2 regions of the Mesorhizobium sp. M0195 genome follow, and region 1 is predicted to be linked to the other one. Evidence: predicted binding sites of a transcription regulator. Region 1 holds the regulator's gene; the other holds the start of a gene.
The links. Region 1 encodes LexA, which represses DNA repair genes until DNA is damaged. Its sites were predicted from a motif close to TGTTCNNNNTGTGTTCNG; they were not measured.
Positions count from the first base shown of each region.

Region 2: the regulator LexA is predicted to act here: its motif matches at 2,628-2,645, upstream of NKJ12_RS04715 (helicase-related protein).

Region 1 covers NZ_JAMYSV010000018.1:81,111-85,134, reverse strand. Annotated here, with positions in the region: gene NKJ12_RS25950 (ComEC/Rec2 family competence protein) at 1-1,420, shown strand, start outside; gene lexA (transcriptional repressor LexA) at 1,414-2,148, opposite strand; gene kynU (kynureninase) at 2,599-3,846, shown strand; gene NKJ12_RS25935 (hormone-sensitive lipase) at 3,943-4,024, shown strand, end outside.
Region 2 covers NZ_JAMYSV010000001.1:942,769-946,792, forward strand. Annotated here, with positions in the region: gene NKJ12_RS04715 (helicase-related protein) at 1-2,460, opposite strand, end outside; gene NKJ12_RS04720 (TetR/AcrR family transcriptional regulator) at 3,161-3,892, opposite strand; gene NKJ12_RS04725 (FAD-dependent monooxygenase) at 3,879-4,024, shown strand, end outside.

The DNA.
Region 1 (4,024 bases):
GGTCGCCGGCACCATCATGGCGCTGCTACGCGGCGCCTTTGCGCTGTTTCCCGACTTCTCATCGCGACGGCCGGTCAAGAAATATGCCGCAGCCGCCGCGCTTTTTTCGATTGCGGCCTACCTCGTCTTTTCCGGCATTGTGGTAGCGGCCGAACGCAGCTTCATCATGCTGGCGGTGATGCTTATCGCCGTGCTGTTCGACCGGGCCGCGCTCACCATGCGCAACCTGGCGATCTCGGCCATCGCGGTCATCGTGGTGTCGCCGCACGAGGTGGTCGGTCCGAGCTTCCAGATGTCCTTCGCCGCGACGGCGGCCCTTGTCGGCGCCTATGCCGGCTGGTCCGACTACCGCGCCGGCAGGGCCACCACGCCGCCGCCGCGGCGGTCGCCGCTACGCCTCGCCACGCGAAAGGTCCTGCTGGGCATGGGCGGCCTGGCGATGACCTCGATCATTGCAGGGAGCGCCACGGCGCTTTTCGCCATATGGCATTTCCAGCGCGTGGCGCCGCTCAGCCTGTTCGCCAATCTGGCCATCATGCCCATCGTCTCACTGGTCGTCATGCCCTTCGCCGTCCTCAGTGCGCTGGCGATGCCGTTCGGCGCGGATGGGCCTTTCCTATACGTGATGGGCAAAGGGCTGACGGCGATGATCGCCCTGTCCGGGTGGATCTCCGAGCGCTCGCCGATCGATGCGGTCGGACTGATTTCGCTGAGATCTGTCCTTTTGGTGACGATCGCCCTCGTCATTGCCAGCATGGCGACGACCTGGTTGCGGCTCGCGGCACTTCCTTTTGCGCTCGCCGGCTTGCTAACGACAACGCAGACGCGCGTACCCGACGTATTGATCTCGGAGGACGCACGGCTGGTCGCGCTGCCGATCGGCAGCGGTGAGCTCGCCGTCAACCGGGCACGCCCGAATGAGTTCACGATCGACAACTGGAAACGCGCGCTCACATCAGAGGCTATCGTCGCGCCGGAAACACCTGGAAAGAACGATCCGCAATTCGACATTGCCGATCCGGCCGACCTACCGCCGGGCATGCCGTTCATTTGCACGGACGGTCTCTGCCTCGCCAGGCATCCATCCGGCGCGATCATTGCGCAAGCCAAGGACCGCGATACCGCACGGCCAGCCTGCGCCTTCGCCAGCTTGATCGTCATCGACGACGCCACCGCCCATAATCCCTGCTACTACGACCGGCTGGTCCTCGTCGTCACCAAACGGCAACTGGCGCGCGCGGGAAGTGCGGCCGTCTATTTCGATCCACAAGCGGCAACACGCGCCGAAATCCGCTTCGCCGTCGAAAAATCATACCGGCCCTGGCACGTGCAGCGGAAATTTTCACGCGCGGCGCGCGGCCTGCCGCCATACCGCAGAGCCGACAATCCAAAAGCCGGCACCAAGGGCGCAACTCAGTAGCGGCGGATCAGCCCAACGAGCTTGCCCTGCACCTTGACCCTGTCTGGTCCGAAGATGCGCGTCTCGTAGGCCGGATTGGCGGCCTCCAGGGCGATCGAGGCGCCCTTGCGGCGGAACCGCTTCAGCGTCGCTTCCTCCTCGTCGACCAAGGCCACCACGATCTCACCGGGGCTCGCCGTATCGGCGTTGCGGATGATCACCGTGTCGCCGTCGAAAATGCCAGCCTCGATCATCGAATCGCCTTTGACCTCGAGCGCATAATGCTCGCCGCCCATGATCATATCCGGCGGCACCGAAATCGAATGCGTCTGGTGCTGGATAGCATCGATCGGCACACCAGCGGCGATGCGGCCCATTACCGGGATCGAAACGGCGGCGACGACATCGTCGTCATTGCCGGCTGCAGGGACGCGCGACGATGTGGGCTTGCCCTGCCGAGGGGCACCTTGCCCAAGACTGCCCTGGATGACACTCGGCGAGAACTTGCGTGCCGCATTGAGGCCGGGGGCGATCGAGTCAGGCAGGCGTAGTACCTCCAGCGCACGGGCCCGGTTGGGCAAACGGCGAATGAAGCCGCGCTCCTCCAGCGCCGTAATCAGTCGGTGGATTCCGGATTTGGAAGCCAGGTCGAGCGCTTCCTTCATCTCGTCGAAGGAAGGTGGGATACCGCTTTCCTTCAACCTTTCGTGGATGAACATAAGCAGTTCGTGTTGTTTGCGTGTCAGCATAGCGACCCCCAACAGAATCAGAAAACAAACCCAGAACAGACACTATCTGTTCCAGTTGTGTTCCGCAACTGTTTAAAGTTTAATGAATGCGTTAAGGCTCGGGAAACAAACGACGTCCCCTACCGGCGTACCGTATTTTCACCGCCGCGAGCCTCATCCCCTTGATTCTGCTTTCGTTTGCGCCGTTCTGGCCTCCTTGAAGGCGGCACTGGCATCGGCCGTCGGTCGGCAAAGGGCACGGAATTGAACCCGTATCGACTGGTGCTGTTTGGTCAATGCACCGTGAACGAAACGAACTCAAAACGCCAACCTCGGGCTAACTCCAGGTTTCCACCGCCTGGTCAGGCTGCTTCTCGCCGGTGGAGCCTTGCTACGCGCTACCCGGTAATGGAAGAACAGTTGATGCGTGTCCGGCGTTGCGTTGGATTTTTTTGAGGGAGCAGGCAAATCATGACGGGAATTCCCGATCTCGTGGCCGTAAAGGCGATGGATGCCGCGGATCCGCTGCGCGCGATGCGCGACCGCTTTGTGTTGCCGCAAGGAGTGATCTATCTCGACGGCAATTCGCTAGGAGCTGCTTCACGTGCCGCCTTCGATGAATTGCGCAAGGCCGCGACCGAAGAATGGTCGCATGATCTCATCCGCGCATGGAACACGGCCCGCTGGTTCAACATGCCGCTTGAACTTGGCGACCAGCTCGGGCGCCTGATCGGTGCCGCGGTCGGCCAGACGGTGGTCTGCGACACGACGTCGGTCAACATCTACAAGCTGCTGCACGCGGCCATGGCCATGCGACCGGAGCGGCAGGCCATCGTCGCCGAGGGAGATAGTTTTCCGACAGACCTCTACATGGCTGAGGGTGTGGTTTCGACGCGAAAAGATGCGCTGCTGCGCCTCTCGGGGGTCGACGCGCCGACCATCGAGGAGCTGATCGACGATCGCACCGCCGTGGTGCTGGTCAATCACGTCAACTACAAATCGGGCGAACTGCGCGACATGCCGGCTCTGACGCGCACGGCCCAGGAAGCCGGGGCGATGATCGTCTGGGATCTCTGCCACACCGCTGGCGCGATGCCAGTCGAGCTCGACAAAGCAAACGCCGATTTTGCCGTTGGCTGCACCTATAAATATCTGAATGGCGGCCCGGGCGCGCCTGCCTTCATCTATGCGGCTGAGCGGCATCTTTCCGACATCCAGCAGCCGCTCACCGGCTGGTGGGGCCATGCACGACCCTTCGCCTTCGAGCCAGGCTATGCGGCCGGCACCGGCATCCGCCGGTTTCTGTGCGGCACCCAGCCGATCCTTTCGATGCGCACGCTGAAGGGCGCGCTCGACATCTGGGACGATGTCGACATGACTGCGGTGCGCAAGAAGAGCATCGCACTGGCCGATCTGTTCATCGAGCTTGTCGAGGCAAAGTGCGGCACTTACGGCCTCACGCTCGAAAGCACGCGCGATGGGGAAAAACGCGGCAGCCAGATTTCATTCATGCATGAGCATGGCTACCAGATCATGCGCGCGCTGATCGAACGTGGTGTGATCGGCGATTTTCGCGCGCCATCGACCATGCGCTTCGGCTTCACCCCGCTCTATGTCGGCTATGCCGATGTCTGGCAGGCCGTCGAAGTGCTTGAGGACATCCTGCGCACCGGTGCGTGGAAGGATGCGCGCTTCGCCATCAAGGCGGCTGTCACTTGAGATTGATGCGAGAGCTGGAATCGTGAGGCTGGCGATGATGCGCCGCGCGATGCTCGCGGCTAGGTTGCAAGGCCATATTGCCAGGGAGGGCGCAGGGTGTTCGAACGTCATATTGCCGATTGGGACAACGCCTATGCCAACGGCGCCAACATAGCCGGCAGCGATCGCTGGCCGGCGG
Region 2 (4,024 bases), on a different contig from region 1:
CGCCGGTTTGGCATCGGCGCGATAGCCGAGTCCCTTCAGGATTTCTTCCATGTCGTCGGCGGTGGCGCCGAGAATCGACATCATCGGCGGCGTCACCATGAAGGACTGGCCGTCATAGGCGCCGTCGGGGCGAGGCCCGAGGCCCGGCTTCCAGTTGGTCGCCGGCCGGATCAGGTCGGCCAGCCGTTCGAGAATATCGACGCGTACAGCACGCCGGCCAAGATTGCGGTAGCCGGCAAGCTTGTAGAAGGTCTTGTCGAAGGTCGGATCGATGACCACCGAGGTGCGGCCGGAGGCCAGTGCGTGAACGACATCGCCGAAACCGGGCTTGTCCTTGCCGTCGTTTCTCAGCGCCCACAGCAGCGTTATCAGCCCGGCCGGCGCCGGTTTGATCAGCGCCGGCACGAAGACATGGTAGGCGCCGAAGCGCACTCCGAGACGGCGAAGCGCCGCGCGGCCTTCCTGGTCGAGCGACTTCATCTCGTCGGCGATGTCGCGACGGTTGATGAGGCCGAAATGCTCGACAAGCTGGAAAGCGATGCCGCGGCCGATGCCGGTGATCTGCTCGGCATTCTTAAGGTCGACCAGAGGCTTCAGCAGGGATTCGATCTGGAAATTGACGAAGCGCTCGGCGCGCGCCGCAACCTTGTCGCGGGCCGGACCGGTGAGCTGCTCGTCGGCGAGCAGGACAAGACGCGGCTTCAAAGCGTCTTCGCCGGCGACCAGCGTGCCGATCGGCGCGCCGATCCAGCGCAGCGTGCCATCCGAACCCAGGGCGATGTCGCCATTGGCAGAGGCGCCGAAGCGCTCGGCCCGCGCCTCGAACTCGGCGGCAAGCGCCTTCTGCGCCGCCGCCCGCACCGCCTTGGCGTCCTCGCCGCCGGCGCTCTGGTCGGCGGTAAAGCGGAAACCCTGCAGCTCGCCGACATGATGGCCTTCGACGAGGACGGTTCCGGTTGGGCTGATTTCGGCTTCAGGCATCGTGTTTTCTCTAAGGCGCCGCATGAGGACGGAAGTCCTGCGGTCTACAAAACGTTTCGTCAACCGCTCATGCAGCGCATCCGACAATCTGTCTTCGATTTCGCGCGTCTTTTCCTGCCAGTGTGCCCGATCGGCCAGCCAGCCGGGTCGGTTGGAAACGAAGGTCCATGTGCGGATCTGGGCAATCCTGTGCGACAGCGTGTCGATGTCGCCTTCGGTGGTGTCGGCACGGCGGACCTGCTCGGCCATGTAGTTCTCGTCGACATGGCCATGCCTGGCAAGGTCCATGTAGATGGAGGCGATCAAGTCGGCGTGCTGGGCCGGCGCGATCTTCCTGTAGTCGGGCAGCGCGCAGGCTTCCCATAGCAGCGCCACGCGTCTGGCATCGGTGGTGAGTGCCCGGACGTCCTCGTCGCGCGACAGATGCTCGAGCGCCTGCGCGTCCACGGCCGGCAGTGCGCGCGTCAGGCCTTCGACCGGGGCGTTGGTCTCGATCGAGCGTTTCAGCGCATCGAGGTTGGCGAAATCGAAATGCGCGGTGCGCCACTGCAGCACTTTCACCGGATCGAAATCATGCGCCTCGATCTTCTTGACCAGTTCCTCATCCAGCGGATCGACCTGGCCGGTGACGCCGAAGGTGCCGTCGCGCAGGTGCCGGCCGGCGCGGCCGGCAATCTGGCCGAGTTCGGCCGCCGTTAGGTTGCGGTACTGGTAGCCGTCGAATTTGCGGTTCTGGGCGAAGGCGACGTGGTCGAGGTCGAGGTTGAGGCCCATGCCGATGGCGTCGGTGGCGACGAGGTAGTCGACGTCACCCGACTGGAACAGCGCCACCTGGGCGTTGCGGGTGCGCGGGCTGAGTGCGCCGAGCACGACGGCGGCACCGCCTTGCTGGCGGCGGATCAGCTCGGCAATGGCATAGACCTCGTCGGCCGAGAAGGCGACGATCGCGGTGCGCCGCGGCAGGCGGGTCAGCTTCTTCGAGCCGGCATAAGCAAGATGCGATAGCCGTGGCCGGGTCACCACCGACACGCCCCGCAGCAAGCGCTGCAGGATGCCGTGCATGGTGGCCGCGCCCAGCAGCAGCGTCTCCTGGCGGCCGCGCAGATGCAGAATGCGATCGGTAAAGATGTGGCCGCGTTCGAGATCGCCGGCGAGCTGGACCTCGTCGATGGCAACGAAGGCGGCGTCGGTCTCGCGCGGCATCGCTTCCACGGTGCAGACCGAGTATTTCGCGCCAGCCGGCTGGATCTTTTCCTCGCCGGTGATGAGCGCAACCTTGTGGGCGCCGACCTTCTCGCAGACGCGCGCATAGACCTCGCGGGCAAGCAGCCTGAGCGGCAGGCCGATGACGCCGCTTTCATGAGCCACCATGCGTTCGATGGCGAGATGGGTCTTGCCGGTGTTGGTCGGGCCGAGCACGGCCGTCACGTCTCGGCCGGTCAGGATCAGCGGTTCAGTGTGTTTCGGATGGATGTTCATCGGCCTGGAAATAAGGCTCTCCGCCTCGCATTGTCGGGAGCGCGCCCATATTGGCCGCGTATGACAGGCGACACATAGGGATTTCGGGCGCGAAGCGAAAGCGGAATGTGCCGAGGGCAGGCCGATTGGTCGCTTCAAAGCCAGAAAATCTGTTCCCGATTAACAGTTGGAACGAGTCTGGAACGAATCAGCGACGAATCACTGACTCTCGCCGATTCAGGTTTTGTTCACGGCTACATCTGGGTTTTCTGCCGGCGTACCTCACCACATGCTGAATCACGGGAACTGGCCCGATTCATGCAAGCGGCATCCAGGCGAGCACCATGGTTAACCTTTGCCGGTGAATGGTCGTGGGTGGCCAATCTGCTTCGCACAACATTATGAAATTATTGATGTTTCCTAACGCGCTTTAATCATTTCGAGGGCGTTTTCAGCTCTCGTCGTTAACGTTCCGCTCAAAGCCGGAACGAATCGGCGACGAATCAGAGATAGCCGAAGTTTCTTGGTTTGTTCACCGCAACATGTTGTGTTGTGAACAGCTTCTCCACCGAGAATCCACAGGCTGCGGGACGGATTGTGCACAGGCTGCGCAGCGGCCATTAACCTTTGCGTGCTGGTTCGGCACACACCGGCGTCATGGCCATCGGTCGGCGCACTTGCCGCATGAGGCTCAGACTCGGCCCCACGCTGAACGGCTTGTTCAAGGCACATCCTCTCCGACGGCATAGCGCTGCAATGTAGGGCCGACGGTCTGGATGATTTCTTCGTGAGACAGGGCGACGACCGGTGGTAGGCGCAGCAGGTAACGGCACATCGCCAAACCCAGCAGCTGGCTGGAAATGAGCCCGGCCCGCCGGCCCGCATCGGCGGGATCAGCGACCGCCGCAACCAGTGGCCTCACCTGGTTGGCAAATACATCGCGCAACTTTTCGGCGGCGAATTCGTTCGACGTCGCCGACCGCAGCAGAATTGCCATGCCGGTACCGTTGGCCGGATCTTCCCAGATTTCGAGAAATCGCCTGATCAGTGTCTTGCCGATGGCGGTTCGATCGATCACCCGCAGTGCCGGCAATCTCAGGTCGACGACCGCCGCTCTGGCGAATAGCTCGTCCTTGCTGCGGAAATAGCGGATCACCATGGCCGGATCGATCGAGGCGTGGGCCGCGACGTCGCGGATGGAGGCGCCGTCATAGCCGTGCCTGGCGAACAGCAGCCTCGCGGCTTCGAGGATCTGGGCGCGGGTGCGGTCCGACTTGCTGGTTTTCTTCTGCTGATTCTCGCTCATGAAATCCCTATGCCAACGGTTGTTGACAAATGCAATGGCTTCGACTAGAAAGTCAACATGTGTTGATAAATGGAGAGAGAAAATGTTGCCAGATACAACGGAAGTCCTGATTATCGGCGCGGGCCCGACCGGCTTGGCGCTGTCCATCGTGCTGCACCAGGCCGGGGTCGACCATGTTCTGATCGACAGGCTTGGGGAGGGCCTTCAGACCTCGCGGGCCGGCGTCATCCACGCTCAGACGCTGGAAGCGCTGGAGCCTCTGGGCGTCACGCAGCGGCT